4 regions of the Leclercia sp. LSNIH3 genome follow, and region 4 is predicted to be linked to each of the others. Evidence: predicted binding sites of a transcription regulator. Region 4 holds the regulator's gene; each other region holds the start of a gene.
The links. Region 4 encodes sigma-54, which starts transcription at its own class of promoters, with help from an activator protein. Its sites were predicted from a motif close to GTTGGCACANNTTTCGCTNT; they were not measured.
Positions count from the first base shown of each region.

Region 1: glnK (P-II family nitrogen regulator) is a predicted target of sigma-54. The motif match lies at 2,389-2,408, and genes of this name have one in related genera.
Region 2: C3F35_RS05365 (amino acid ABC transporter substrate-binding protein) is a predicted target of sigma-54. The motif match lies at 3,280-3,299, and genes of this name have one in related genera.
Region 3: C3F35_RS20495 (branched-chain amino acid ABC transporter substrate-binding protein) is a predicted target of sigma-54. The motif match lies at 2,612-2,631, and genes of this name have one in related genera.

Region 1 covers NZ_CP026387.1:1,331,095-1,338,889, forward strand. The annotation lists gene tesB (acyl-CoA thioesterase II) at 1-594, shown strand, start outside; gene amtB (ammonium transporter AmtB) at 683-1,969, opposite strand; gene glnK (P-II family nitrogen regulator) at 2,003-2,341, opposite strand; gene C3F35_RS06500 (SmdB family multidrug efflux ABC transporter permease/ATP-binding protein) at 2,538-4,316, opposite strand; gene C3F35_RS06505 (SmdA family multidrug ABC transporter permease/ATP-binding protein) at 4,309-6,081, opposite strand; gene C3F35_RS06510 (Lrp/AsnC family transcriptional regulator) at 6,124-6,582, opposite strand; gene C3F35_RS06520 (PLP-dependent cysteine synthase family protein) at 6,696-7,745, shown strand; gene cof (HMP-PP phosphatase) at 7,786-7,795, opposite strand, start outside.
Region 2 covers NZ_CP026387.1:1,092,062-1,099,856, forward strand. The annotation lists gene C3F35_RS05345 (PhoH family protein) at 1-188, shown strand, start outside; gene ybeY (rRNA maturation RNase YbeY) at 185-652, shown strand; gene corC (CNNM family magnesium/cobalt transport protein CorC) at 756-1,634, shown strand; gene lnt (apolipoprotein N-acyltransferase) at 1,640-3,178, shown strand; gene C3F35_RS05365 (amino acid ABC transporter substrate-binding protein) at 3,572-4,480, shown strand; gene gltJ (glutamate/aspartate ABC transporter permease GltJ) at 4,639-5,379, shown strand; gene gltK (glutamate/aspartate ABC transporter permease GltK) at 5,379-6,053, shown strand; gene C3F35_RS05380 (amino acid ABC transporter ATP-binding protein) at 6,053-6,778, shown strand; gene rihA (pyrimidine-specific ribonucleoside hydrolase RihA) at 6,900-7,795, shown strand, end outside.
Region 3 covers NZ_CP026387.1:4,233,058-4,240,852, forward strand. The annotation lists gene livM (high-affinity branched-chain amino acid ABC transporter permease LivM) at 1-320, opposite strand, end outside; gene C3F35_RS20490 (ABC transporter permease subunit) at 330-1,244, opposite strand; gene C3F35_RS20495 (branched-chain amino acid ABC transporter substrate-binding protein) at 1,339-2,460, opposite strand; gene C3F35_RS20500 (YecA/YgfB family protein) at 2,880-3,548, shown strand; gene tyrP (tyrosine transporter TyrP) at 3,628-4,839, opposite strand; gene C3F35_RS20510 (hypothetical protein) at 5,089-5,430, shown strand; gene C3F35_RS20515 (YecH family metal-binding protein) at 5,498-5,737, shown strand; gene ftnA (non-heme ferritin) at 5,772-6,269, opposite strand; gene yecR (YecR family lipoprotein) at 6,477-6,812, opposite strand; gene C3F35_RS20530 (RpiB/LacA/LacB family sugar-phosphate isomerase) at 7,107-7,745, shown strand; gene C3F35_RS20535 (MFS transporter) at 7,786-7,795, opposite strand, start outside.
Region 4 covers NZ_CP026387.1:2,985,761-2,993,555, reverse strand. The annotation lists gene C3F35_RS14555 (calcium/sodium antiporter) at 33-1,010, shown strand; gene kdsD (arabinose-5-phosphate isomerase KdsD) at 1,024-2,010, shown strand; gene kdsC (3-deoxy-manno-octulosonate-8-phosphatase KdsC) at 2,025-2,591, shown strand; gene lptC (LPS export ABC transporter periplasmic protein LptC) at 2,588-3,163, shown strand; gene lptA (lipopolysaccharide ABC transporter substrate-binding protein LptA) at 3,132-3,707, shown strand; gene lptB (LPS export ABC transporter ATP-binding protein) at 3,714-4,439, shown strand; gene rpoN (RNA polymerase factor sigma-54) at 4,487-5,920, shown strand; gene hpf (ribosome hibernation promoting factor) at 5,943-6,230, shown strand; gene ptsN (PTS IIA-like nitrogen regulatory protein PtsN) at 6,313-6,804, shown strand; gene rapZ (RNase adapter RapZ) at 6,850-7,704, shown strand; gene npr (PTS phosphocarrier protein NPr) at 7,701-7,795, shown strand, end outside.

The sequences.
Region 1 (7,795 bases), 1.7 Mb from region 4:
CGCCGCGTGGCGGCTGTGCAGAATGGTAAGCCGATCTTCTATATGACCGCGTCATTCCAGGCACCGGAGCCAGGGTATGAGCATCAGAAAGTGATGCCCCCTGCCCCGGCACCGGATACGTTACGTTCTGAAACGGACATTGCCCGCGCGCTGGCACATCTGCTGCCGCCGCAGGTTAAAGAGAAGTTTCTTTGCGACAAGCCGCTGGAGATCCGCCCGGTTGAGTTCCATAACCCGATGAAGGGCCATACCGCCGAGCCGGCACGTCAGGTCTGGATACGCGCCAATGGAACGGTGCCGGAAGATTTCCGCGTGCATCAGTATCTGCTGGGTTATGCCTCTGATTTCAACTTCCTGCCAGTTGCCCTACAGCCTCATGGCGTGGGCTTCCTTGAGAAAGGGATGCAGGTTGCCACCATCGACCATTCGATGTGGTTCCACCGTCCGTTTGATATGAACGACTGGCTGCTGTACAGCGTGGAGAGTACCTCTGCGTCGAGCGCTCGCGGGTTTGTTCGCGGTGAGTTTTATACTCAGGATGGCGTGCTGGTCGCTTCTACGGTGCAGGAAGGGGTAATGCGCAACCGGGGATAACAGCTGCGGGCTGATGCCCTGCCCCTCTCCCTCAGGGAGAGGGGGCAAATACAAAAACGGCAACCTCTCGGTTGCCGTTTGCTTTTACTTAAGCGTTATACGCATTCTCGCCGTGGCTGTTGACGTCCAGACCTTCGCGCTCCTGCTCTTCTGGTACGCGCAGACCCACCGTCATGTCCGCCAGCTTGTAGCCGATGAAGGCCACTACGCCAGACCAGACCACCGTAATAGCGATACTTTCCAGCTGCACCAGAACCTGATGGCCCATGGTCACGCCTTCTGCGTAGCCGACGCCGCCCAGGGAGGTAGAGGCAAAGAAGCCGGTCATGATGCAGCCGATGATGCCGCACACGCCGTGCACGCCAAACACATCACAAGGATCGTCCACACGCAGAACACGTTTCAGCGCAGTGACGCCCCACAGACCGGCCAGACCCGCGACGATACCGATGATGAGCGCGCCGCCCACACCGACAAAGCCACAGGCCGGCGTGATACCCACCAGACCGGCAATTGCACCGGAACAGGCACCCAGCAGGGAAGGCTTGCCGCGTACCGCCCACTCGCCGAAGATCCACGAGAGGATAGCGCCCGCCGTTGCCACCACGGTGTTCACGAAGGCCAGCGCCGCGATTTCGTTTGCTGCACTGGCGGAACCGGCGTTAAAGCCAAACCAGCCGAAGTAGAGGATCGCGGTACCGGTAAAGACCATCGGCAGGTTGTGCGGTTTGAAGGCCTCTTTGCCAAAACCGACGCGTTTGCCAATCAGGTATGCGCCTACCAGGCCCGCTACCGCGGCGTTGATGTGCACAACGGTACCGCCCGCAAAGTCCAGCGCGCCATGGGAGGCCAGCAGACCACCGCCCCAGACCATATGCGCCACCGGCACATAGGAGAGAGTCAGCCACACCACCACGAAGATCAACACCGCGGAGAAGCGAATACGTTCCGCCAGCGCCCCCACAATCAGGCCGACGGTGATACAGGCAAATGAGCCCTGGAATGCCACGTGAATGTACTGATAGAAGCTGCCCATCACCGCGGTCAGCTCGATATTTTTCAGCATCGCCCAGTTAAAGCTGCCGAAGAAGGCGTTGCCTTCACCAAAGGCCAGCGAGTAGCCGTAGACGACCCACAGGACGCACACCAGAGCGAAGGTCACTGTTACCTGGGTAAGCATGGAGAGGACGTTTTTACCGCGGATCAGGCCGCCGTAAAACAGCGCAATCCCCGGAATGGTCATAAATAGCACCAGCGCGGTGCAAATCATCATAAAGGCGTTATCGGCTTTGTCTGCCACCGCCGGTGCAGCCATTGCCAGCCCCGGCAGCAGTGCCAGAGACCCCAGACCTGCTTTGAGTGTTGTTGTGTTCATTTTCTCGATCCCTATCACTGTGTGCCTGATTTTTTACAGTGCCGCTTCGTCGGCTTCGCCTGTACGAATGCGAATAACGCGTTGCAGCTCAGCAACGAAAATTTTGCCGTCGCCAATTTTGCCGGTATAGGCTGCTTTGCTAATCACATCGATGACTTCATCCAGCTGATCGTCGGCGATCGCAACGTCAATCTTCACTTTTGGCAGGAAGTTGACGCTGTATTCGGCGCCACGGTACAGCTCTGCATGACCTTTCTGTCGCCCAAAGCCTTTCACCTCGGTGACGGTCAGTCCCTGAATACCCATTGAAGAGAGTGCTTCACGCACGTCTTCGAGCTTGAATGGTTTGATGACCACGGTAACCAGCTTCATATATCTCTCCAGTCAGAATTCGGTAATGGCTCGCGAACTGATTAGGTATTGCAAGGGGTGTGCCAGAATTGAAAAGAGAGGAAAGATGAGGCGTGGCGGAGAGAATATGAAAAAAAACGCACCATGACAGTGCATGGTGCGTTTCATTTTTGCACCAACCGATTCAGCGGCTGGTAACTTGCTTAATTTTAGTGCATCAGGCGCTTAGCGACTCTTCGCGGGTGCTGGCGGCCAGCTCTTCACCGGCCAACTGCAATTGATACATTTGCCAGTAACGCCCTTTTGCCTCAAGCAGTTGCTTATGGGTGCCGCGCTCAACGGCCTGGCCGCGATGAAGCACCAGAATGGTATCTGCCTCGACAATGGTCGAGAGGCGGTGGGCGATAACCACCAGCGTGGTCTGGTCCCGCACCGCGGCCAGCGCCTGCTGAATCGCCTGTTCAGTGCCAGAATCGATGCTTGCTGTAGCTTCATCAAGGATCAGCACCTGAGGCGTATCAATCAGCACCCGGGCCAGAGCCAGGAGTTGTTTTTGCCCCACGGATAGGTTGTTCCCCTGCTCGCCCAGCCGGGTGTGGATCCCCTCGTGCAGGCCGCGCGCCAGCTCCGCCAACTGGACTTTCTCCAGCACGTCCCACACCTGCTCCTCGCTAAACGGCCGCCCGAGCGTCACGTTGGCGTAGAAAGTATCGGCCAGCACCACCGGATCCTGCTGCACCATTGCCACCCCTTTACGCAGCACGGCGTGACTCAGGGTCGAGAGCGGACGCCCGTCGAGGCGAATTTCCCCTTCGGTAAGCGGGTAGTAACCCATCAGCAGGCTGGCGAGGGTACTTTTACCGCTGCCGGTATGGCCCACCAGCGCGACAAAGCTTCGGGAAGGCACCTTCAGATCGATATCCTGCAACACCAGCCGATCCTCGCGATAGGCGAAGGAGACCTTATCGAATTCAATGGTGCCGCTTTGCAGGTCACGATCGTCATCGCCATATGCCTGCCGCGGGCGGTCCATCAGTTCAAAGACGCGTTCGCCAGCAACCACCGCCTGCTGCAGCATCGACTGCTGCGTGGTCAACTCAATCAGCGGCTCGTTAAGACGGCCCAGGTAGCTGATAAAGGCATACAGTACCCCGACCTCAATGGTGCCGCGTGCGGCAAAACCAAACTGCATCAACAATCCGCACAGCACCAGGGCCGAAAACAGGCTGAGCAGCGGGCGCAGGAGAAAGCCGTCCAACCGCAGCGTCTGCATGCGGGCCATATAGTGTGAACGGCTGGCCTCACCCATCCGCTCGCCAAAGCGCGCCTGCTGACGGAACTGCTGGATAACACTCATGCCGTTGATGACTTCGTTGAAACCATCATTGATATCCGCCAGATAGGTCCGCACGCGACGGACAATGGGCGTGCTGTAGCGCTGGTAGATGATCATCACAATCATCACCGCCGGGAAAATGGCCATCGCCACCAGCGCCATTCGCCACTCCAGGCTGAACATCGCCACCAGCATGGCACCGACCAGCGCGGCGCTGCGCAGCACCGTGGCGACCACCGTGACATAAAGATCGCGGATCACTTCGGTATCGTTAGTCACGCGCGAGATGATCTGCCCGACGGGCTGGGTATCGAACGCGCTCAGCGGCTGGCGCAGGGCGGCGTCCATCACGTCGGTACGCAACTGCTGTACCACCCCAACGGCGGCCTGGTTAAACAGCAGCGACTGGGCGTAGTGCAGCCCGGCCGCCAGCAACTGCAGGCCCACATAGGCCACCGCCAGGCCGGTCACCAGACCGAGCGGGAGATAATTTTTTGCCACCATGTTGTCGATGAAATAGCTGATCAGCAGCGGGCCGGTGACTTCGGCGATGGCCGCAATCCACAGCAACACCACTGCCAGCGACAGCGGTTTACGCCATGGCGAGCCATAGGCCAGCAGGCGTTTAAGGGTGGGCCACAGCTGGGAAAAACTACGCATCGGTGGCCTCCTCGTTTATGTCCGGCACGTCATCCAGCGCCGCTTCCAGTTGTTGATAGCGATACATATCGCGATACCATCCCGGCTGGTCTGCCAGCTGTTCATGCTGCCCGCGCTGGGCAATATGCCCGTGCTGCATCACCAGAATTTCACTCGCCTCGGTCAGAGCCGACAGACGATGGGCGCTAATGATCACCGTGCGCCCTTCTCCCCACTGGCGCAGGTTATGCAGGATCTGGTGTTCGGTACGGCCATCTACCGCAGACAGGGCATCGTCGAGGATCAGGATCTCGGCATTAAGCAGCAGCGCGCGGGCGATGGAAATACGTTGCTTCTGCCCGCCCGAGAGCATCACGCCGCGCTCCCCCACTTCGGTTTCATAACCCTGGGGCAGGCGCAGGATATCGTCATGTACGCTGGCGAGACGGGCGACGTGCTCGATCGCTTCCCGGGTCGCTTGTGGACACCCCAGCGCAATATTGTTGGCGACGGTATCGGAGAAGAGGAACGGCGTCTGGCTTACCACCGCCAGCCGGCTGCGCCAGCTATCCAGCTGCAGCTGCGTCAGGGGGATGTCATGGAAGCGGATCTCGCCCTGGTCAATATCAAAGTGGCGCTGGATCAGCGACAGGATGGTGCTCTTTCCGGCCCCCGTAGGGCCACAAATGCCCAGCATCTGTCCGGGTTGCAACCGGAAGTTGACGTTTTCGAGCGTCACCTGCTCCGTTTGTGGATAGGTAAAGACGCGAACAGCAACATTCAGCTCACCGCGCCCGGTCGGCACCGGCTCGCTGCCGTCATTGACGACCGGCGCTTCAGCAAGCATGTCGCGGATCCGGCTGTAGGCCGCGCTACCGCGCTCGACGATATTGAACATCCAGGCCAGCGCCAGCATCGGCCAGATCATCAGCCCCAGATACATGGCAAAGCTGGTCAGCTGCCCGAGCGTCAGCGAACCGTTGATCACCATCCAGCTGCCGCCGCCAATGGCCAGCAGGTTGGCGGTACCAATGGCGATATAAATAGTGGGATCAAAGCGGGCGTCGATGCGGGCAACGCGCAGGTTTTTGGCCCCGGTATCGGCGGCATCGGCAGCAAACAGCGCCGACTGGCGATCTTCCAGGCCGAAGGCTTTGATCATACGGATACTGGTCAGACTCTCCTGAGTGCGGTCGTTAAGGGAGGAGAAGGCTGCCTGCGCCAGCTTGAAGCGCTGGTGCAGCTGGTCGCCGTAGCGTTTGATCGCCAGCGCCATAATCGGCATCGGCAACAGAGCCAGCAGCGTCAGCTGCCAGCTGATCTGCGTGGACATCACAATCAGCACCGCGCAGCCCATCACCAGCGAATCCACCAGGGTCAGCACCCCTTCCCCGGCGGCAAAGACCACGCGATCCACATCGTTAGTGGCGCGGGCGATCAGGTCCCCGGTGCGGTGGCGCAGATAAAATTCCGGGTGCTGACGGCTAAGCTGGCGGTAAAAATCTTCCCGCAGTTCCACGGCCAGCTGATAGGACGCGCCAAACAGCAGTACGCGCCAGACATAGCGCAGCAGATAGACGACCACCGCCGTCAGCACCAGCGTGCCGATCCACATCATCACCCGTGCGTTGGTGTAATGTTGTTCCGTTACGCCATCCACGACATAGCCCACCACTTTCGGCGGGATGAGCTGCAGAACGGCAATGATAATAAGCAGGGCGACTGCGCCGAGATAGCGTTGCCACTCCCGGCGAAAATACCAGCTTAACTGAGCAAATAATCGCACGCGGTTTTTTCCTGAGGATCGTTTTCCGGCGAGGCCGGGAAGTTATTCAATGGGTAAGGCGGTGGTGTATTTAATCTGTTCCATCGCAAAACTGGAGGTGACATTCGACAAACCTGGCACGCTGTTAACCAGCCGTTTATAGAAATCATCATAGCGCTTCATGTCTGCCACCTGAACGCGCATCAGGTAGTCGTATTCGCCCGCCATGCGCCAGAAGCCCAGCACTTCCGGCATCTCCGATACCACGCTGACGAACCTACAGTACCAGTCACTGCTGTGGTGCTGCGTTTTTATCAAAACAAACGCGGTCAGCCCAAGCCCCAGTTTTTCAGGATCCAGCAGCGCCACGCGTCCCAGCAGAATGCCTTCGTCTTCGAGTCGCTTAAGGCGTTTCCAGCAGGGCGTGGTGGTCAGATTAACGGCATCCGCCAGCGCCTGCAAAGAGAGGGTGCAGTCGCTTTGCAGTAAGGACAGCAGCTTACGGTCAATTTTATCTAGCATACCCACCCCCACAGAGAAAATTTTTCTCCTTACATTCTATTTTAAAGGCCAGATAGCAACAATTTTTTCTGTGCTTTTCGCTATGCTGGGCACAAAATGACAAACGGATAACTGTGATGAATAGCTCCTGGGTTAAAAACGCCATCAGTGAAATTAATGCCGATTATCAGCGCTCGGCAGATACACACCTTATTCGCCTGACCCTGCCAGGCTTTGCCGGTATTCAGCTCTATCTGAAAGACGAAAGTACCCACCCGACCGGCAGCCTGAAGCACCGGCTGGCGCGTTCGCTATTCCTGTACGGACTGTGTAATGGCTGGATCAATGAAGGTACCACCATCATTGAATCCTCTTCCGGCTCCACCGCCGTTTCTGAGGCCTATTTTGCCCGCCTGCTCGGCCTGCCCTTTATCGCCGTTATGCCCGCCTGTACGGCGAAACGCAAAATCGAACAGATCGAATTCTATGGTGGCCGTTGCCACTTTGTGGAAAGCGCCTGTGAAATTTATGCCGCGTCAGAGATGCTGGCCCGGGAGCTGAACGGTCATTATATGGATCAGTTTACGTATGCGGAGCGGGCAACGGACTGGCGCGGCAATAACAACATTGCCGACAGTATTTTCCGCCAGATGCAAAATGAACCTCATCCCGTGCCCGCCCATATCGTGATGAGCGCCGGAACCGGTGGGACCTCGGCCACCATTGGCCGCTATATTCGCTGCCAGGGGTACGATACCCGTCTGATGGTGGTGGATCCGCAAAACTCGGTGTTCCTGGATTACTGGCAGCAGCGCGATCCCGCCCTGCGCAGCCCGGTGGGCAGCAAAATCGAAGGGATTGGCCGCCCGCGGGTAGAGCCGTCGTTTATTCCTGACGTTGTGGACGAGATGCTCCGCGTGCCGGATGCCGCCAGCGTCGCCACCGCCCACTGGCTGGAAACGCAGCTGGGCCGTAAGGTCGGGGCGTCGACCGGGACCAACATGTGGGGCGCGTTACAGCTGGCCGCGCGGATGCGGGAGGCCGGGCAAACCGGCTCCATCGTTACCCTTCTGTGCGACAGCGGCGAGCGTTACCTGGACACCTACTACAACGCCGGATGGGTGAAAGCCAACATTGGCGATGTGACCCCGTGGCTGGCAGAGATTGCCCGGCTGGTAAAATAAAAAAAGCCAGACTATCGTCTGGCTTGCTGGAAGGGTCTCACTATTCGGGG
Region 2 (7,795 bases), 1.9 Mb from region 4:
CCATTGAAGTCCTGTCCGAAGTGGACGAAATCAGCTTTAACTTCTTCCACAGTGAAGACGTGGTGCGCCACCCGGTGGTTGCCCGCATCGTCACGGCGTATGAAGCATGGGAAGCAGCAGATCAAAAACGTAGAGCAGAACAGGCCGCGGAACGTAAACGCGAAGCCCAGGAGCAAGAGCAGAAATGAGTCAGGTGATCCTCGATTTACAGCTGGCCTGTGAAGATAATTCCGGCCTGCCGGAAGAGAGCCAGTTCCAGGCGTGGTTGAACGCCGTCATCCCTCAGTTTCAGGAAGAGTCAGAGGTCACGATTCGCCTGGTGGATGAAGCCGAAAGCCACGACCTGAACCTGACCTATCGCGGGAAAGATAAGCCGACCAACGTGCTCTCCTTCCCGTTTGAAGCGCCACCGGGCATCGAACTGCCGCTGCTGGGTGATTTAATCATCTGTCGGCAGGTGGTCGAGCAAGAGGCGCAGGAGCAGCAAAAGCCGCTCGAAGCACACTGGGCGCACATGGTGGTGCACGGTAGCCTGCATCTGCTGGGCTACGACCATATTGAAGATGAAGAAGCGGAAGAGATGGAATCCCTCGAGACAGAGATAATGCTTGCTCTGGGCTATGAGGATCCGTACATTGCCGAGAAAGAGTAGTCTGTTCGGCGCTTTTGCGCCGAACAGACATAATGTGCCGTCGTGTCAGACACTGGTCCGCGACGGCAGTTTTATATCAACATGAGAACCCTTAACAAACGCCATGAGCGACGACAATTCACACAGTAGCGACACACCAACCAGCAAAAAGGGATTTTTCTCCCTCATTCTGAGCCAGCTGTTCCACGGTGAACCCAAAAACCGTGACGAACTGCTTGAGCTGATCCGTGACTCCGGGCAGAACGATCTTATCGATGAAGATACGCGCGAGATGCTCGAAGGGGTAATGGATATCGCCGACCAGCGCGTTCGCGATATCATGATCCCCCGCTCGCAGATGATCACCCTGAAACGCAACCAGACCTTAGATGAGTGCCTCGACGTTATCATCGAGTCTGCCCACTCGCGTTTCCCGGTCATCAGCGAGGATAAAGATCACATCGAAGGGATTTTGATGGCGAAAGATCTGCTGCCGTTTATGCGCAGCGATGCCGAAGCCTTCAGCATGGAAAAAGTGTTGCGCCCGGCGGTCGTTGTCCCGGAAAGCAAGCGGGTAGACCGCATGCTGAAAGAGTTTCGCTCTCAGCGCTACCACATGGCGATTGTTATCGATGAATTTGGCGGTGTTTCGGGCCTGGTTACCATCGAAGATATTCTCGAACTGATTGTGGGTGAAATCGAAGACGAGTATGACGAAGAAGAGGATATCGACTTCCGTCAGTTGAGCCGCCACACCTGGACCGTACGTGCGCTGGCACCGATCGAAGATTTCAATGACACCTTTGGCACGCACTTCAGCGATGAAGAGGTGGATACCATCGGCGGGCTGGTGATGCAGGCATTTGGTCACCTTCCGGCGCGCGGTGAGACCGTGGAAATAGATGGTTACCAGTTCAAGGTCGCGATGGCCGACAGTCGACGTATTATTCAGGTTCATGTAAGAATGCCGGACGATGCTCCGCAACCCACACTGGATGATTGATTTAAATGGCATTTGCCCCACTGTTTGAACGCCAGCGCGTACGTCTGCTGCTGGCGCTAATCCTCGGAGCCAGCGGTACGCTGGCTTTTTCCCCTTATGACTTCTGGCCCGCCGCGCTCCTCTCTCTGATGGGGCTTCAGGGGCTGACCCTGAACCGCCGGCCCGTACAGGCCGCGGCCATTGGTTATGTCTGGGGGCTGGGCCTGTTTGGTTCCGGCATTAACTGGGTTTACGTCAGTATTGCGCAGTTTGGCGGTATGCCGGGACCGGTGAATGTCTTCCTCGTCGTGCTGCTGGCGGCCTACCTCTCGCTCTATACCGGTCTGTTTGCCGGTATTTTGTCGCGCCTGTGGCCGAAAACCAGCTGGCTGCGGGTGGCCATTGCCGCCCCGGTAGTCTGGCAAATTAGCGAATTCCTGCGCGGCTGGGTGCTGACCGGCTTCCCGTGGCTGCAGTTCGGCTACAGCCAGATCGACGGCCCGCTGAAAGGGCTGGCACCGGTAATGGGCGTCGAGGCCATCAACTTCCTGCTGATGGTTGTGAGCGGCCTGCTGGTCCTGGCATTGGTGCAGCGTAACTGGCGACCGCTGTTTGCGGGGCTGATCCTCTTTGCGCTGCCCTTCCCGCTGCGCTACATCCAGTGGTTTACCCTTGAGCCTGAGCGCGCCACCCAGGTGTCGATGGTGCAGGGTAATATTCCCCAGTCGCTGAAATGGGATGAGGGTCAGCTGGTCAACACCCTGAAAATTTATCTGGATGCCACGCAGAAAGAGATGGGCAAATCCCAGTTAATTATCTGGCCGGAGTCAGCGATCCCGGATCTGGAGATCAACCAGCAGCGTTTCCTCGCCATGATGGACGATCTGCTGCGCGCCCGTGACACCACCCTGATCACCGGGATCGTGGATGCACGTCTGAACAAGCAAAACCGGTACGATACCTACAACACCATCATTACGTTGGGGAAAGACAATCCGTACAGCTACGAGTCGGCTAACCGTTACAACAAAAACCACCTCGTACCGTTTGGTGAGTTCGTGCCGCTGGAGTCAATTCTGCGTCCGCTGGCGCCGTTCTTCGATTTACCGATGTCCTCGTTTAGCCGCGGTCCGTACATCCAGCCTCAGCTCAGCGCCCACGGCTTTTTACTGACCGCTGCCATTTGCTACGAGATCATTCTGGGTGAGCAGGTGCGCGATAATTTCCGCCCGAACACCGACTATCTGCTGACGATCTCTAACGATGCGTGGTTTGGTAAGTCGATTGGTCCGTGGCAGCACTTCCAGATGGCGCGGATGCGCTCGCTGGAGCTGGCGCGCCCACTGCTGCGCAGCACCAACAATGGCATCACAGCCGTGATTGGTCCGCAGGGCGAAATTCAGGCCATGCTCCCGCAGTTTACCCGCGATGTGCTGACCGCCAAGGTCACGCCAGCTACCGGGCTGACGCCATATGCCCGCACCGGCAACTGGCCGCTGTGGATCCTGACCGCGCTGTTCGGCTTTGGCGCAGTGCTGATGAGCCTTCGTCAGCGTCGTAAGTAATCCCCTTCCTTTTTGCCCGGCGGCGCTACGCTTGCCGGGCTTACCGTTTTTAAACCGGGTAAGGCGCAGCCGCAACCGGGCAATTCCCTCCATTCGACAACTCTGGCACGTCTATTGCTTTGTTTATTCACGCAAACGCGATTTGGCTTAACGTGCAACCGGGTCGCACCAGCATAGTTCGTCGGTAGCACCGAAACGGTGCAACGGGAGATTTATGCCTCTGAATGGTGCGGCGCGCTTCGCAAAAATAAACAATAAAGCAGCAAAATCTTTACATTAAGCCAAACTAAATGTTAACAAACATGTATAACACTGCACTCGTATCGCGCGAGCTATAACAACATCACACCGAATATCAATGCGCCCCTGACGCTGATAAAAAAGGAGTTGGATATGCAATTACGTAAACTGGCCACAGCAATGCTGGTGATGGGATTGTCTGCAGGCGTTGTTCACGCCGAAGATGCTGCACCAGCAGCGGGCGGCACCCTGGAAAAAATCGCTAAAAACGGCGTGATTGTGGTCGGCCACCGTGAATCCTCCGTTCCATTCTCATACTACGACAACACGCAAAAAGTCGTGGGTTACTCTCAGGCTTACTCCAACGCCATCGTGGACGCGGTGAAGAAGAAGCTGAACAAACCGGATCTGCAAGTGAAGCTGATCCCAATCACTTCACAAAACCGTATCCCGCTGCTGCAAAACGGCACCTTTGATTTTGAGTGCGGCTCCACCACCAACAACCTTGAGCGTCAGAAACAGGCTGCCTTCTCCGACACCATTTTCGTGGTTGGTACCCGTCTGCTGACCAAAAAAGGCGGCGATATTAAAGACTTCGCTGACCTGAAAGGCAAAGCAGTAGTCGTCACCTCCGGTACCACGTCTGAAGTGCTGCTGCACAAGCTGAACGAAGAGAAGAAAATGGACATGCGCATCATCAGCGCCAAAGACCACGGTGACTCCTTCCGTACGCTGGAAAGCGGTCGCGCCGTTGCGTTCATGATGGATGATGCATTGCTGGCCGGTGAGCGCGCTAAAGCGAAGAAACCGGACAACTGGGAAATCGTCGGTACCGCGCAGTCTAAAGAAGCGTATGGCTGCATGATGCGCAAAGACGATGCGGAATTTAAGAAACTGGTCGATGACACCATCGCTCAGGTTCAGACCTCCGGCGACGCGGAGAAATGGTTCGATAAGTGGTTCAAGAACCCAATCCCACCAAAAAATCTGAACATGAACTTTGAACTGTCTGACGACATGAAAGCCCTGTTTAAAGAACCGAACGACAAAGCACTTAACTAATTAGAACCACTAAGGGGCGGGATCTCCTGCCCTCTCGATTGTCGGGAAGCGCGGACAGACTAAACGTTGAGGGGTCGTTCCCCACTCAGCGCGACGATTAAAGCTTCTCACCAATCTTCGAGGGTAGCGCTGCTACCCTTTTTTTTCTGGAGTTTATTATGTCAATCGACTGGAACTGGGGCATTTTCCTGCAGCAAGCCCCGTTCGGCAACACCACCTATCTTGGCTGGCTGTGGAGCGGTTTTCAGGTCACGGTCGCACTGTCGATCACCGCCTGGATCATCGCTTTCCTTGTCGGCTCGCTGTTCGGTATTTTGCGTACCGTCCCGAATCGCTTTCTCTCCTCGCTGGGAACCTGCTACGTCGAACTGTTCCGTAACGTTCCGTTAATCGTGCAGTTTTTTACCTGGTATTTGGTTATTCCCGAACTGCTGCCGGAAGATCTCGGCATGTGGTTCAAATCAGAGCTGGATCCTAACGTTCAGTTCTTTGTCTCCTCCATGCTCTGCCTGGGTCTGTTTACTGCCGCCCGCGTGTGTGAGCAGGTGCGTGCAGCGATTCAGTCTCTGCCACGCGGGCAGAAAAATGCTGCGCTGGCGATGGGCCTGACCTTACCGCAAGCCTACCGTTACGTTCTGCTGCCCAATGCCTATCGCGTGATCGTACCGCCGATGACCTCGGAAATGATGAACCTGGTGAAAAACTCGGCCATCGCGTCCACCATCGGTCTGGTGGATATGGCGGCGCAGGCGGGCAAACTGCTGGATTACTCTGCCCATGCGTGGGAATCCTTTACCGCCATTACCCTGGCGTATGTTCTGATTAACGCGGTAATTATGCTGGTGATGAACCTTGTCGAACGTAAAGTTCGCCTGCCGGGCAACCTGGGGGGCAAATAATGTACGAATTTGACTGGAGTTCCATTGTTCCTTCCCTGCCCTATCTGATGGATGGCCTGATCATTACCCTCAAGATCACCCTGACGGCGGTCGTGATCGGGATAATCTGGGGTACGCTGCTGGCGGTAATGCGCCTGTCGAGTTTTAAGCCTGTCGCCTGGTTTGCAACGGCTTACGTTAACGTGTTTCGTTCCATCCCGCTGGTGATGGTACTGCTGTGGTTCTATCTCATTGTGCCTGGCCTGCTGCAGGATGTGCTCGGCCTGTCGCCGAAAAATGACATCCGTTTGATCTCGGCGATGGTGGCCTTCTCGATGTTTGAGGCGGCGTACTATTCAGAGATTATCCGTGCCGGGATCCAGAGCATCTCCCGCGGGCAATCGAGTGCCGCGCTGGCGTTAGGCATGACCCACTGGCAGTCGATGAAGCTCATCATTCTGCCGCAGGCGTTCCGCGCCATGGTTCCGCTGCTGCTGACCCAGGGCATCGTGCTGTTCCAGGACACCTCTCTGGTGTATGTATTGAGCCTGGCAGACTTCTTCCGTACCGCTTCTACCATCGGCGAGCGCGATGGTACTCAGGTCGAGATGATCCTGTTCGCAGGTGCGGTCTATTTTGTTATTAGTTTAAGCGCGTCGCTGTTGGTCAGCTGGCTGAAGAAAAGGACAGTGTAATGATTTCCCTGAAAAATGTTTCTAAATGGTATGGGCACTTTCAGGTGCTGACCGACTGCTCCACGGAAGTGAAAAAAGGCGAGGTTGTGGTGGTGTGCGGGCCGTCCGGCTCGGGTAAATCAACGCTGATCAAAACCGTGAATGGCCTGGAGCCTGTGCAGCAGGGCGAGATTATCGTCAATGGCACCAAAGTGAATGACAAGAAAACCAACCTGGCGAAGCTGCGTTCTAACGTTGGGATGGTATTCCAGCATTTTGAGCTGTTCCCGCATCTGTCGATTATCGAGAATCTGACTCTCGCGCAGGTGAAAGTCCTCAAACGCGATAAGGCGCTAGCCCGTGACAAAGCGTTGAAGCTGCTGGAACGTGTCGGCCTGACTGCCCATGCCGATAAGTTCCCTGCACAGTTGTCCGGTGGCCAACAGCAGCGTGTAGCGATCGCCCGTGCGTTGTGTATGGATCCGGTAGCCATGCTGTTTGATGAGCCGACTTCTGCCCTTGACCCGGAAATGATCAACGAAGTGCTGGACGTCATGGTGCAGCTGGCACAGGAAGGCATGACCATGATGGTGGTCACCCACGAAATGGGCTTTGCGCGTAAAGTGGCGAACCGCGTGATCTTTATGGATGAAGGGAAAATCGTGGAGGACTCAGCCAAAGAGGAGTTCTTTGCCAACCCACAATCCGATCGCGCGAAAGATTTCCTCGCCAAAATTCTGCATTAATCTTCCCGGTGCGCAATCGCAGGATTGCGCACTGCTTCACGCTTTTCATCTCTTTTTCTCGTATGCACATTTCTTCAGCGTTAGCCTTGTCACAAAACAACACTGAGAAATGGAGAATTCTATGGCACTGCCCATTATCCTCGATTGCGATCCGGGTCATGATGACGCGATAGCTCTCGTGCTTGCCCTCGCCTCGCCAGAGCTGGAAGTCAAAGCCGTTACCTCCTCTGCCGGTAACCAGACACCGGACAAAACCCTGCGCAATGTTCTGCGGATGCTGACGCTGTTAAAGCGCAGCGATATTCCGGTTGCCGGAGGCGCGGTTAAACCCCTGATGCGCGACCTGATCATTGCCGATAACGTCCACGGAGAAACCGGTCTTGATGGCCCCGCCCTGCCCGAGCCGGATTTTGCCCCACAGAATTGCACCGCTGTAGAGCTGATGGCAAAGGTGCTGCGCGAAAGCCCTGAACCGGTGACGCTGGTCGCAACCGGCCCGCAGACCAACGTCGCCCTGCTGCTGAACAGCCATCCTGAATTGCATGCAAAAATCGCCCGGATAGTGATCATGGGCGGCGCCATGGGGCTGGGGAACTGGACGCCAGCCGCGGAATTCAATATTTATGTCGATCCTGAAGCGGCAGAAATTGTCTTCCAGTCCGGCATTCCGGTGGTGATGGCCGGTCTGGATGTGACGCATCGGGCGCAGATTATGGCGGACGATATTGAGCGTTTTCGCGCGATCAATAACCCCGTAGCCCGGACCGTAGCGGAGCTGCTCGATTTCTTTATGGAGTATCACAAGACGGAGAAATGGGGTTTCCAGGGCGCGCCGCTGCACGATCCCTGCACCATCGCCTGGCTGTTGAAACCGGAGATATTCACTACCGCCAGACGCTGGGTCGGCGTAGAAACGCAGGGGAAATATACGCAGGGCATGACGGTGGTCGATTATTACATGCTCACTGGCAACGAACCCAACACCGACATCATGCTGGATATCGATCGCCAGGCCTT
Region 3 (7,795 bases), 1.2 Mb from region 4:
AGGATCCAGCGCATCCGACTTTTGTATTCCGGCGGACGGACGTAAACCCCCGCGTTATCGTTGTCGAAGCGGGCCATCACGCGGCGGCCCGGGGCGGTAGATAAAAAGGCGCTCAGTAAAAAACGCCCCGTCATCACCGTGGCGATGATCCACGCCAGCCGACGCCCTTCGAAGTTAAAGCTGTAGCCATCCAGGACCACGCCTGCCACCGGACCAAAAATGATCAACGCCACCATGCCTGCAAAAATGGCGTCGAGAAGGCAGCGTTTAAGCGAAAAACCGTCCTGGGAAACGGTGTGTGAAACGATTTGTGCAGTCATCTTTTTTCCTCACACCTTGGCCACGACAGGGCGGCCAAGCAGTCCCTGCGGACGGAAAATCAGGATCACCACCAGCAAGCCAAAGGAGAACACATCTTTGTAGTCGGAGTTCACCATGCCGGAGAATTGCGCCTCGGCGATACCGAGGATCAGGCCGCCCAGCATCGCGCCGGGCAGGGAGCCGATCCCCCCGAGGACGGCGGCGGTGAAGGCTTTAATCCCGATGATAAACCCGGCGTAAAAATCGAAAGTGCCGTAGTTCATGGTGATCAGCACCCCTGCCAGCCCGGCCATCGCCGCGCCAATCACGAACACCAGGGAGATGATCCGGTCGGTATTAATCCCCAGAATCGACGCCATTTTGCGATCCTGCTGCACGGCGCGGCACATCCGTCCAAGTCGGGTATTGCTGATGATCCAGGTGAGCAACAGCATCCCGGTGAACGAGGCGATCAGGATAAAGACTTTGGTGTAGGTGATCTGAACAAAGCCTTCACCAATATGGAATCGCAGCACGCCGTCGAGCATGGTAGGCACGCCCTGCTGGCGCGGCCCCTGACTGATTTGGGCGTAATTTTGCAGGATCAGCGACATGCCGATGGCTGAGATCAGCGGTGCCAGGCGCGTGGAGTTACGCAGCGGTTTATAGGCGATGCGCTCGATGGTCCAGCCGTACACCCCCGTCACCACGATGGTGAAGACCAGCGTGCCGAGGATCAGCAGCGGAAAAGATTCCAGCCCGAAGAAGGAGAGGAGCGCCAGGCCGATAGCGCAGAGATAGGCGGAGATCATATACACTTCGCCGTGGGCGAAGTTAATCATGCCGATAATGCCGTAAACCATGGTATAGCCGATGGCTATCAATCCGTAGACCGACCCCAGCGTTAAGCCATTTATTAACTGCTGCAGAAAGAAAGTTTCCATCATCGCGCGCTCGTGTTTTAGGCCGCTGGCGCGGCCCGCTGGTTTTAGTGCGTCGGTATGTCGCCATACCGACGTTGAGCGTGATTCCGTCCCGTTACTGCACTTCCTTATATTTACCCTTGTCGTCCCACTCATACACCACGTAGTCAGAGACTTTCAGGTCGCCTTTATTGTCCCAGGATTTTTTGCCCATAACGGTATCCACCGCATTGGCTTTCAGCCATTCGCTGGCCTTAGCCGGATCGGCACCGCCCGCGCCTTTAAATGCCGCAGCAATGGCCTGAATGGAGGCGTAGGCGTAGAGGGTGTAGCCTTCCGGCTCAAATTTACTGGCGCGGAATTTGTCGATGACCGCTTTGCCTTCCGGGATCAGGCGAGGGTCTTTACCGAAGGTCATATAGATGCCGTTGGTGTATTGCGCACCCCCGGCGGCAGTGACCATCTCTTCGTTGACGATGCAGTCCCCGGAGAAGAATTTCGCCTGCACGCCCTGCTCACGCATCTGGCGCACCAGCGGGCCGGCTTCGGGGTGACAGCCGCCGAAGAAGACCACGTCCGGCTTCTGGGCACCGATTTTGGTCACGAGCGCGTTAAAGTCTTTCTCCCCACGCGACAGGCCTTCGTACATCACATCCTTCACGCCGCGTTTCGCCAGGGCGGCTTTGGTGGCATCGGCCAGCCCTTGGCCGTAGGTGTCTTTATCGTGAATGATCACCACCCGTTTGGCTTTCAGCTTATCAATAATGAAATCGCTGGCGACCTGACCCTGCTGGTCATCGCGACCGCACATGCGGAACATATCGCTCATGCCGCGCTCGGTGATCTGCGGGTTGGTGGAGCCGGGGGTGATCGCCAGTACGCCCGCGTCGTTATAGACTTCGGAGGCCGGCATGGTAGAGGAGGAGCAGAAGTGGCCGACCACGGCTTTGACCTTATCCTGGTCAACCAGACGGTTCGCGACCGAGACGGCCTGTTTCGGTTCACAGGCGTCATCGCCCTGCACCAGTTTGATCTTCTCGCCATTAATGCCGCCCGCGGCGTTAATGTCTTCCGCGGCCTGCGTCGCGCCGTGCCAGTATTGATCCCCGTAGGTTGCGTTCGGCCCGGTGAAGGGGCCCGCCACGCCAATCACGATATCAGCCTGGGCGGAAAACGCCGTCACCAGACACCCTGCCAGCACAAGAGAGAGAGGACTTCTGATCAATTTCAGCGACATTATTATGTACCTTTTCTGAGTGGTTTTTTGCACGAACCCTGTGTAGTCGAACGCCGGAGGCGTACCCAATCCAAAACGTATTACACAAAACGGACGACATACCGCAGAAACAGGCGAGATTGCCTGAGGATGATGATCCTCAGTACAACAGTAAGCAAAATGGTTGCCAGAACGGCAGCGTATTGCCTGTGTTTCGACAATTTTCAGTATAGAGCGCCGTTTTAAGCCACCCGGCACCATGCAATGAAATTACAGCGGGGATCACATCTCATTAACAACAAAGCACATAAGTTGTGCAGCGGTCACGATTTGGACAGATTTGCACCAATAAAGCGCCGGGGATAAGCAGGGGAAGGGCACCGTTTAGCGGGGTTTCTGTGTTACCCTGCACGCAATTCTATTCTGCAGGAGATTTACCCATGACCGAAGGCCCGTTAAACGAAACCGAAATGGAATGGCTGGAAGAGACCTTAATGACCTACGGTCATGACGGCGAGTCCATTATGGACGTCTCCGAACTCGACGGAATGATGACCGCGGTGCTGTCCGGCCCGGTGGTGGTGGAGCCGGATCGCTGGCTGGTGGCGGTCTGGGGCGGCGAGAAAAACATTCCGCGCTGGAAGAACGATCGCGAGATGAACCGCTTTATCGATCTCTGCTTCAAGCATCTGAACGATATCGCCGAGCGCCTGAGCGATTACCCGGATCAGTTTGAACCGATGTTCGGCATGAACGACGTCGACGGTGAAACCTATACCGTGGTGGAAGAGTGGTGCTTCGGCTATATGCGCGGCGTGGCCTTGACCGACTGGTCATCCCTGCCGGAATCGCTGCGTGCCGATCTGGATCTTATTGCCCTGCACGGTTCTGAAGAGAACTTTGAGCGCCTGGATACCTTCAGCGAAGAGGAGTTCCAGCAGAGCATTGAGAATATTCGTCCGGCGGCATTGCGCCTCTATAACTACTGGATTGCCAACCCGCAAGCGACTGTCACCCAGCAGCCGGTGATCAACGGTACCAAAGTCGGTCGTAACGATCCGTGCCCGTGCGGCAGCGGTAAAAAATTCAAGAACTGCTGTCTGCATTAATCATACCTGGCGGCGCTGCGCTTGCACGGACCTGCGATAGGCCGGGTAAGCACAGCGCCACCCGGCATTACTGCGTTTATTATCCCACTTCCGGCAGCAGCCCCGCCGCAATCCCGAACTGCACCAGAATTATCGCTACCCCGCAGGCGAAGACCAGGCACAGCGCCGGTTTGCCGCCAGGTACCCGGTAGTCGCCGGTGGCATGGTGCTTACGGCTCTGCCAGACCAGCAGCGACGGCAGCAGCAGCGCCAGCACCGCCAGCGCCACACCCGCATACCCTAGCGCCATCACAAACCCGCGCGGATAGAACAGAGCGAAAGCCAGCGGCGGCAGGAAGGTGATCGCCCCGGTCTGTAAACGCCCGCTAACAGTGCGGCTGCGCTGGAACAGGTCGGCAAGGTAATCAAACAGGCCCAGCGCCACGCCAAGGAACGACGTCGCCAGAGCAAGATCCGCAAACAGATGCACCGCCAGCTCCACATGCGGCGAGGCAACCACTTCCCGCAGGGCCTGCAACAGTCCGTTCAGACCGGTATGGCTGGCCAGCATCCCCATAAAGGTGGACGAGTTGATGCTGCCCAGGGTCACCATCTGCCAGAAGATGTACGCCACCAGCGGGATGGCGCTGCCGGTGATGAAGATCCAGCGCAGCTTGCGCACGTTGCCATTCATATAGCTGACAATACTCGGCACGCTACCGTGGAAGCCAAACGAGGTAAAAATGACCGGAATAGCCGACAGCGCCAGCCCTTTCTCCAGCGGCAGGGTCAGTAAGTTGACCTTATGAATGTGCGGCGCCAGCAGCACCAGCATCACCACCAGGAAGAGGATTTTTGCCGAGAACAGGAAACGGTTGAACAGATCCACCAGTGAGGTGCCCACGCATATCACGCCCCCGCCGATCAGGGTAAAGAAGATCACCCCGGTGGTCGGTGAAATATCCGCGTTAAACCAGTCGTTAATGCTGGAGGCGATAAGCTCGCCCGCGCCGCTGATATAGGCCGCAGTCAGGGCATACATCAGGAACATCATGCTGAATCCGGTAATCCACTGGCCGAAGCGGCCCAGATAGCGCCCGGCCAAAGTTCCCAGCCCGGTATCGGCGGGAACGTGCTGATACACTTCAAGCAGCAGCAGGGCGGTGTAACACATCAGCGCCCAGAGCACGCCTAACAATACCAGCGTCACGCCAAACCCGACGCCCGCTGCGGCCAGCGGCATCGCCAGCATTCCTGCGCCAATCGTCGTTCCGGCGACGATAAAAATACTTCCCAGCGTTCTGTTCTTCACGTTTTCCTCTACGGCCTTGCACTATCGCGACAAAATCTGCCGCGCAGCGTAAGGGAAAAATGCAGCGTCGTCAAACCGGCGTTACAACAGCTGTAAATCCATCTTTACGGAAATCAGAAGCAGCGATGGCCTGGTCGTATGCCCATGAAAGTGGGGGTATTCGCCTACTACATAAGGGCAATGTTTTCGTTCGATAATCAGGCGTAACGTAAACGTTTCTTATAAATAATCAAAAAAAGTGAGTTGGCGATGACCGGCGAAAACCCCTTTTGTGCAACATGGAGTCGCTCAGGCAATTTATTGTGTCATGGACACTGGATCATCACCTGGCAGGGGCAGGCCGTAACCTTGCCGGAGGCGCGGCAGGAAAAGGATATGGGGACCTGGGCGATTTACTCGATTATTGATCCCGAGGATGAAACCTTTGCCCAGGGCTTACCGGAAGACGACTGGATTATCGACAACGTCGACTGGCTGACCGATCTCTTTTTCGATCACGCTATCCCGCTGGAAACCGACAGCTATCGCCAGTTTTATCAGGCAGTCAATAAACAGGACTGGCGCTGCACCAGCTGTGCGGGCTGCATGTAAACCTGCGCCAGCGCAAGGCGGGCAGGGGAGCAAAGGGGTAGGCTGCGCCTTTTATTCTGGAGGCTTTATGACATCCATTCACGGGCACGACGTGCTGACGATGATGATTGATTCCGGTGAAGAGTACACCGAAGAGAGTCTGGTGGCGGCCATCACCGCGCGGTTTGGTGAGGCGGCGCGTTTTCACACCTGTTCGGCGTCGGACATGACGGCGGCAGAGCTGGTGGCATTTCTGGCCGCACGCGGGAAATTTATTCCGTCAGCGGCAGGGTTTTCAACGCACGAAAGTAAAATTTGTCGCCATTAACAATAACGCGGCGCCAGAAGGCGCCGCTATGATATTAATTTTGTGCATCGAGCGTAGACAGCTCTTTATCAATAAAGTACAACCCTTCACCTGATTTCCCGGCCAGCGACAATTTATCGAGAACAGATTTAAACAGCTTCTCTTCTTCGTGCTGTTCTGCCACATACCATTGCAGGAAATTAAAGGTGCCGTAATCCTGGCTGGTCATGGCCGCATGAACCAGTTCGTTAATTTTCTGGGTGATCAGCTGCTCGTGCTCGTAGGTGGCGCGGAACAATTCGTCCAGCGATGCGTACTCTGCAAAGGGCGATGCCACCGGGGTAATGCGCGGCAGGCTGCCGGTATCGGTAAGATAATCAAAGAGACGCTGCATGTGGGTCATCTCTTCCTGCGCGTGACGGCGCATAAATGCCGCTGCGCCTTCAAAACTGTGATAGCTACACCAGGCGCTCATCTGTTGATAGAGCAGGGAGGAATAAAGTTCCAGATTCATTTGCTCATTGAGCTTGTCGATCATTTCGGTTTTAAGCATGGTGTAGCTCCGTTTTATTATTCACTGGCCAACGAGAGCGACACTATAATTTGTTATTTATATATTTGCAAAAAGTAAAATTATTATTTAATTAATCACAATACGAATGGGAATAAAACGCATTGCGGGTAATTCAACATTATTAATGAGAATTATTCTGTTTCGTGTTTAAACATATTATTGCCAGCGGGATCGCTGGCAACGGAATTAATAATAGGTGGTAACGATGGGCCGGGGGGCATAGCCATGACACTGATATTGAATGGTCATGGTTTCATTAAGGCACAGCGAGCCGCTGCTGAGGCTACAGGTTTTGACTGGCTGGCCGTAAGCCATGGCCGTGCTGTATCCCATCGCCTGGCATTCACGGGTCGCCGTGCCGCTGGTGACGTAATCGTCATAGCGGGCGTTCTGCAACATGGCCTGATCGTAATTGAGCATGACGACGCCTGAGGTGACATCGACGCTGCTGACCTCTGCTTGCCGGGTAACGCTACAGCCCGCCAGCAACAGGAGCAGGCCGCCAGTGCATAATCTCTTCATAGAACACTCTGAATGCGTTGAAATAATCTATACTACCGCCAGACGTGTGCCGCAATGCCAGGATTAAACGCCTGTTCTGCCCCTTCTCTTTGCCACGACCCCCGGCTCTTTCAATTCTATGCCATCCGCCCATCGGTCGGTGGTTAAAACGCTTCTGAGCACAAAATTGTGAGCGCATCTTTGTTTTTTGAAACTATTTTTCACTTAATTTGAAAGTGTGTTTGCTTAGTAGTAAGGTTGGACAGGTAAGCTATTCACAGCGGGGTGCCCCGCATCGCATTCAGGAGACGAAGAATGAAAATTGCATTGATGATGGAAAACAGCCAGGCGCCAAAAAACGCCATCATCCTCAAGGAATTGAACGCCGTTGCTGAAGAGAAAGGTTTCCCGGTCTACAACGTTGGGATGAGCGACGAAAACGATCACCACCTGACCTACATCCATCTGGGGATCATGGCGAGCATTCTGCTGAACTCGAAAGCGGTTGATTTCGTTGTGACCGGTTGCGGCACAGGCCAGGGCGCGCTGATGTCCCTGAACATCCACCCGGGCGTGGTGTGTGGCTACTGCATCGATCCAGCGGATGCCTTCCTGTTCGCCCAGATCAACAACGGTAACGCGCTGTCCCTGCCATTCGCCAAAGGCTTCGGCTGGGGCGCAGAGCTGAACGTTCGCTTCATCTTTGAAAAAGCCTTCACTGGCCGTAACGGCGAAGGTTATCCGCCAGAGCGTAAAGAGCCTCAGGTTCGCAACGCCGGTATTCTGAATCAAGTGAAAGCCGCGGTTGTTAAAGAGAACTATCTCGATACCCTGCGCGCTATCGATCCAGAGCTGGTCAAAACGGCAGTAACCGGCCAGCGTTTCCAGCAGTGCTTCTTCGAGAACTGCCAGGATAAAGAGATCGAAGCCTTTGTCCGCGGTATTATTGGCTAAGTTGCCAACGCCAGGAAAAGCCAGCTTACGCTGGCTTTTTTTATGCCCGT
Region 4 (7,795 bases):
ACCGGCGAGTATACCTGAAGAAAGGACTTTTGATGCTTCTTGCAACGGCACTGTTAATAATTGGTTTACTTTTGGTGGTCTACAGTGCCGACCGTCTGGTGTTTTCCGCATCAATTCTGTGTCGTTTATTTGGCGTTCCCCCCCTGATTATTGGGATGACGGTGGTCAGCGTTGGCACCTCCCTGCCGGAGATCATCGTCTCTGTCGCCGCCTCGATGCACGATCAGGTCGATCTCGCCGTGGGCACGGCCATTGGCTCCAACATCGTTAATATCCTGCTCATCCTGGGGCTTGCCGCGCTGCTGCATCCATTTCGCGTGCATTCTGATGTTCTGCGGCGCGAATTGCCGCTAATGTTAATTGTCAGTTTGCTGGCCGGTTATGTGTTATATGACGGGCAGTTAACCCTCAGCGATGGCATTTTCTTACTGGCGCTGGCGGTCATCTGGTTGTTTTACATTGTTAAGCTGGCCCGGGCGGCAGAAAAGCAGGGCAATGACTCCCTGACCCGCGAGCAGGTTGCAGAGCTACCGCGTGAGGGGAACTTACCCGTTGCGCTACTCTGGCTGGGTGTGGCGCTTATCATCATGCCAATGGCGACGCAGATGATCGTGGATAACGCCACGGTGCTGGCCAATTACTTCGCCATGAGCGAGCTCACCATTGGCCTGACGGTGATTGCCATTGGCACCAGTCTGCCTGAGCTGGCCACGGCGATTGCCGGTGCGCGTAAAGGCGAAGATGACATGGCGATTGGCAATATTATCGGTTCCAATATTTTCAATATTGCTATCGTGCTGGGCCTGCCGGCCCTGATCGCCCCTGGCGCGTTTAATCCGCTCGCGTTCAGCCGCGATTATGGCGTGATGGTGTTAGTCAGCGCCATCTTCGCCCTGCTCTGCTGGCGGCGTAAAAGGCAGATTGGTCAGGGCGTTGGTGCGCTGCTGACGGTGGGATTTGTCGTATGGATGGCGATGCTGTACTGGCTCTCGCCGCTTCTCTCTGGGTAAACGGAAACGCATTATGTCGCAAATAGAATTGCAGCCGGGTTTTGACTTTCAGAAAGCAGGAAAAGAAGTTCTGGAGATAGAACGTGAAGGTCTGGCGCAGTTAGATCAATACATTAATCAGGACTTTAGCCTTGCATGTGAGAAAATTTTCCACTGTTCCGGTAAAGTCGTGGTGATGGGAATGGGCAAATCCGGCCACATTGGCCGTAAAATGGCGGCCACCTTCGCCAGTACCGGCACCACGGCCTTTTTCGTTCATCCCGGAGAAGCGGCGCACGGTGACCTGGGTATGGTGTCGGCACAGGATATCGTCATCGCCTTATCGAACTCTGGCGAATCGAATGAAATCCTGGCGCTGATCCCGGTATTGAAGCGGCTTCACGTTCCCCTCATCTGTATTACCAGCCGCCCTGAGAGTAGCATGGCGCGCGCCGCGGATATCCATCTGTGCGTCAAAGTGCCAAAAGAGGCGTGCCCGTTGGGTCTGGCCCCGACCTCCAGTACCACCGCTGCGCTGGTAATGGGTGATGCGCTGGCTGTCGCCCTGCTCGAAGCCCGCGGTTTTACCGCCGAAGACTTCGCCCTTTCCCATCCGGGCGGTGCGCTGGGACGTAAATTGCTGCTGCGGGCGAATGACATCATGCACACCGGGGATGAAATTCCGCACGTCAGCAAAGACGCCTCTTTGCGCGATGCGCTGCTGGAGATTACCCGTAAAAATCTCGGCATGACTGTCATCTGCAACGACCAGATGACGATCGAAGGAATCTTTACCGACGGCGATCTACGCCGCGTCTTTGATATGGGAGTCGATGTCCGTAAGTTGGGTATCGCCGATGTGATGACGGCCGGGGGGATCCGGGTGCGTCCCGGTACGCTGGCTGTCGAAGTGTTAAACCTGATGCAGTCCCGCCATATCACCTCCGTTATGGTTGCCGATGGCGACCAGTTGCTGGGTGTGATACATATGCATGATCTGCTGCGCGCAGGCGTAGTGTAATGAAGGATAAGACAATGAGTAATACGGGTGCATCCCTTGCAACCTGTTATGGCCCGGTCAGTGCGCAGATGATGTCGCAGGCCGAAAACATTCGCCTGCTGATCCTGGATGTGGATGGCGTGCTCTCTGATGGCCTGATTTATATGGGCAACAATGGCGAAGAGCTGAAGGCCTTTAACGTCCGTGATGGCTATGGCATTCGCTGTGCGCTCACTTCTGGCATAGAAGTTGCCATTATCACCGGGCGTAAGGCTAAACTAGTAGAAGATCGCTGCGAAACGCTGGGCATCACCCATCTCTATCAGGGACAATCCGATAAGATGGTCGCTTTCAGGGACTTACTTGGTAAACTTGCCATCGCCCCGGAAAATGTCGCCTATGTCGGAGACGATCTCATTGACTGGCCAGTGATGGCGGAAGTGGGCCTGAGCGTCGCCGTGGCCGATGCCCATCCACTTTTGATCCCGCGCGCTGACTACGTCACCCGTATCAACGGTGGCCGCGGCGCAGTGAGAGAAGTCTGCGACCTGCTGCTGCTGGCGCAAGGTAAGCTTGATGAGGCCAAAGGGCAATCGATATGAGTAAAACCAGACGTTGGGTTATTATTCTGCTTTCGCTGGTAGCACTGGTACTGATTGGCGTGAATCTCGCTGACAAGGACGACGAACAAGCGCCGACGGTCAATACTAACGATCCAACATACAAAAGCGATCACAGCGATACCGTGGTGTACAGCCCGGAAGGGGCGCTGAATTACCGCCTTATCGCTCAACATGTTGAGTATTTTTCCGAACAGGGCGTCTCATGGTTTACCCAACCGGTGATGACCACGTTTGATACCAATAAAGTTCCAACATGGTCGATTAAATCAGACCGGGCAAAACTGACGAATGACCGTATGCTTTATCTGTATGGTCATGTTGAGGTGAACGCGCTGACCGCAGACGCACAGCTGCGCAAAATCACAACCGATAACGCACAGATTAACCTTGTGACTCAGGATGTAACGTCGCAGGATCTGGTTACGTTATACGGCACCACATTTAATTCCAGCGGTCTGAGAATGCGCGGGAACTTACGCAGCAAGAACGCAGAGCTGATTGAAAAGGTTAGAACCTCCTATGAAATTCCAAGCAAACAAACTCAGCCTTAATGTTGTTATTGCCAGCGCGCTGCTGGCCGTCAGCGTGCCTGCGCTTGCTGTGACGGGTGATACCGAGCAGCCGATTCATATCGAATCCGATACGCAGTCGCTCGATATGCAGGGCAACGTAGTGACCTTTACCGGCAATGTTGTCGTGACTCAGGGCACGATCAAAATCAACGCCGATAAGGTGGTGGTAACGCGTCCTGGCGGGGAAGACGGTAAAGAGATTATCGATGGCTACGGCAACCCGGCCACCTTCTACCAGATGCAGGACAACGGCAAGCCGGTGAAAGGCCACGCTTCCCAGATGCACTACGAGCTGGCGAAAGACTTTGTGGTGCTGACCGGGAATGCGTACCTGGAGCAGCTCGACAGCAACATCAAGGGCGACAAGATCACCTATCTGGTGAAAGAACAAAAAATGCAGGCCTTCAGTGAAAAAGGCAAACGCGTGACGACCGTCCTGGTCCCATCGCAGCTGCAGGACAAAAACAGCACTCAGGCTCCGGCACAGAACCCTCAGGCCCCAGCACAGAAAAAGAGTAACTAATTCGTTATGGCAACATTAACTGCAAAGAATCTCGCCAAAGCCTACAAGGGCCGTCGCGTAGTGGAAGATGTCAGTTTGACCGTCAACTCCGGCGAAATTGTCGGCCTGTTGGGTCCTAACGGTGCAGGTAAAACCACCACCTTTTATATGGTGGTAGGGATTGTGCCGCGCGATGCGGGTAACATCATTATTGATGACGAAGACATCAGCCTGCTGCCCCTCCACGCGCGTGCGCGTCGCGGTATCGGCTACCTGCCGCAGGAAGCCTCGATCTTCCGTCGTCTGAGCGTCTTCGACAACCTGATGGCGGTACTTCAGATCCGTGACGATTTGACCTCTGAGCAGCGTCAGGATCGCGCCAACGAGCTGATGGAAGAGTTCCATATCGAACATCTGCGCGACAGCATGGGCCAGGCGCTCTCCGGTGGTGAACGCCGCCGTGTGGAAATTGCCCGCGCGCTGGCCGCTAACCCGAAATTCATTCTGCTCGATGAGCCATTTGCGGGCGTTGACCCGATTTCGGTTATCGACATTAAACGGATTATTGAGCATCTGCGCGACAGTGGTCTGGGCGTACTGATCACCGACCACAACGTTCGTGAGACGCTGGCAGTCTGTGAACGTGCTTACATCGTCAGCCAGGGCCATCTTATCGCCCACGGTACACCGCAGCAGATCCTCGAAGACGATCATGTTAAGCGCGTGTATCTTGGGGAAGACTTCAGACTCTGATAGGGTAGAAGTTCAGTCTCGCCTAAACGGAGAAAAATGCTCTGAACATGAAGCAAGGTTTGCAATTAAGGCTCAGCCAACAGCTGGCAATGACGCCGCAGTTACAACAGGCCATTCGTCTGTTGCAGCTGTCGACGCTAGAACTTCAGCAGGAGCTTCAGCAAGCGCTGGACAGTAATCCCCTGCTTGAGCAAACCGATCTTCACGACGAGGTAGAAACCCAGCAAACGCAGGATAACGAAACGCTCGACAGCGTCGACGCGCTGGAGCAAAAAGAGATGCCAGACGAGCTTCCTCTTGATGCCAGCTGGGATGAGATCTACACCGCCGGCACGCCATCCGGTACGCGCGCTGATTACCAGGATGATGAGTTGCCGGTGTATCAGGGCGAAACCACCCAGTCCCTCCAGGATTACCTGATGTGGCAGGTGGAGCTAACCCCGTTTTCCGATACCGATCGCGCCATTGCCACCTCCATTGTCGATGCCGTCGATGAGACCGGCTATTTAACCGTGCCGCTGGACGACATTCTGGAAAGCATCGGTGATGATGAGATCGATCTTGAAGAGGTCGAAGCGGTCCTGAAGCGCGTGCAGCGTTTTGATCCGATTGGCGTTGCGGCACGTGATTTACGTGACTGCCTGCTGATTCAGCTTTCGCAGTTCGTCAAAGAGACGCCGTGGCTGGAAGAGGCTCGTCTGATCGTCAGCGAGCATCTGGATCTGCTGGCCAACCACGACTTCCGCTCGTTGATGCGGGTGACGCGATTGAAAGAAGAGATCCTGAAAGAGGCGGTCAATCTTATTCAGTCGTTGGATCCGCGTCCGGGGCAATCCATCCAGACAAGCGAGCCTGAGTACGTTATTCCCGATGTACTGGTACGCAAGCATAACGGCCTGTGGACCGTGGAGCTGAATTCCGACAGCATCCCGCGCCTGCAAATTAATCAGCAATACGCCTCGATGTGCACCAGTTCGCGCAACGACTCGGATAACCAGTTTATCCGCAGCAACCTGCAGGAGGCGCGCTGGCTGATCAAAAGCCTCGAGAGCCGCAATGATACGCTGCTACGCGTGAGCCGCTGCATCGTGGAGCAGCAGCAGGCCTTCTTTGAACAAGGTGAAGAATTTATGAAGCCGATGGTGCTGGCCGATATTGCCCAGGCCGTCGAAATGCATGAATCAACGATTTCCCGCGTGACGACGCAGAAGTATCTGCACAGCCCGCGCGGTATTTTTGAGCTTAAGTATTTTTTCTCCAGCCATGTCAATACCGAAGGCGGTGGCGAAGCTTCGTCTACAGCCATCCGGGCGCTGGTGAAAAAATTGATCGCCGCGGAAAACCCCGCGAAACCACTGAGCGACAGTAAGTTAACCACCATGCTGTCCGATCAAGGTATCATGGTGGCACGCCGTACTGTTGCGAAGTATCGAGAGTCTTTATCCATTCCGCCGTCCAACCAGCGTAAACAACTGGTCTGACACAACCGATAAGGAAGACACTATGCAGCTCAACATCACTGGACACAACGTCGAAATTACTGAGGCCCTGCGCGATTTTGTGAACACTAAGTTCGCCAAGCTTGAGCAGTATTTCGAGAGGATCAACCAGGTCTACATTGTGTTAAAAGTGGAGAAAGTGACGCATATCTCGGATGCGACCTTGCACGTTAACGGAGGCGAAATTCATGCCAGTGCGGAAGGACAAGACATGTACGCGGCTATCGACGGCTTGATTGACAAGCTGGCACGACAGCTAAACAAACATAAAGACAAACTGAAACAACACTAATTGTCCGGGCAGTTAACGGGTGCAGGTTGGCCTGTTGTGAAACACAACGGGCCCTTTGTACAGTTAGCGCTTAGGTGAAATTATGATGAATAACGATTCAACTCTACAACTGAGCAGTGTCCTTAATCAGGAATGTACCCGCAGTGCCGTCCACTGCCAGAGCAAAAAACGTGCGCTGGAGATCATCAGTGAACTGGCTGCAAAACAGCTGAGCCTGCCGCCGCAAGTGGTGTTTGAAGCGATCCTGACCCGTGAAAAAATGGGCAGTACCGGCATCGGCAACGGCATCGCCATTCCCCATGGCAAACTTGAAGAGGATACGCTGCGCGCTGTAGGCGTGTTTGTTCAGCTGGAAACACCTATCGCCTTTGATGCCATTGATAACCAGCCTGTCGATTTGCTGTTTGCCCTGCTGGTGCCAGCCGATCAGACCAAAACACATTTGCACACCCTCTCGCTGGTGGCCAAACGTTTGGCGGATAAAACCATCTGTCGTCGTTTGCGCGCGGCACAGAGCGATGAGGAGCTTTATCAAATCATTACGGAAACGGAAGGCAGTCAGGATGATGCGTAATCGGGTGATGGCTTTGACATCTGTAGTCCTGAGGAGAAACGGTACATGGTGCTGATGATCGTCAGCGGTCGTTCGGGATCCGGCAAATCGGTTGCCCTGCGTGCGCTGGAAGATATGGGCTTTTACTGCGTGGATAACCTGCCGGTGGTGCTGCTGCCTGAGCTGGCGAGATCGCTGGCCGATCGACAGATCTCCGCCGCGGTCAGCATCGACGTGCGTAACATGCCTGAATCGCCGGAGATCTTTGAGCAGGCGATGAGCAATTTGCCAGAGGCGTTTTCACCTCAGTTGCTGTTCCTTGATGCCGATCGCAATACGCTGATCCGTCGCTATAGTGATACCCGCCGTCTGCATCCGCTCTCCAGCAAAAATCTGTCGCTGGAAAGTGCTATCGACCAGGAAAGCGATCTGCTGGAGCCGCTGCGCTCTCGTGCCGATCTGATCGTTGATACCTCTGAAATGTCCGTGCATGAGCTGGCAGAGATGCTGCGTACCCGCCTGTTGGGTAAACGCGAGCGTGAGCTGACGATGGTGTTTGAATCCTTCGGCTTTAAGCATGGTATTCCTATCGATGCAGACTATGTGTTTGACGTGCGTTTCCTGCCGAACCCACACTGGGATCCGAAGCTGCGTCCAATGACCGGCCTCGATAAACCTGTTGCCGCGTTCCTTGACAGGCATACAGAAGTCCACAACTTTATCTATCAGACGCGCAGCTACCTTGAACTCTGGTTGCCGATGCTGGAAACAAACAATCGCAGCTATTTGACGGTCGCGATTGGCTGTACCGGGGGCAAACACCGTTCGGTCTATATTGCTGAGCAACTGGCTGACTATTTCCGCTCGCGCGGCAAAAATGTGCAGTCCCGTCATCGTACGCTGGAAAAACGTAAAACATGACCGTAAAGCAGACCGTTGAGATCACCAATAAGCTGGGCATGCATGCACGCCCGGCGATGAAGTTATTTGAACTGATGCAGGGGTTTGACGC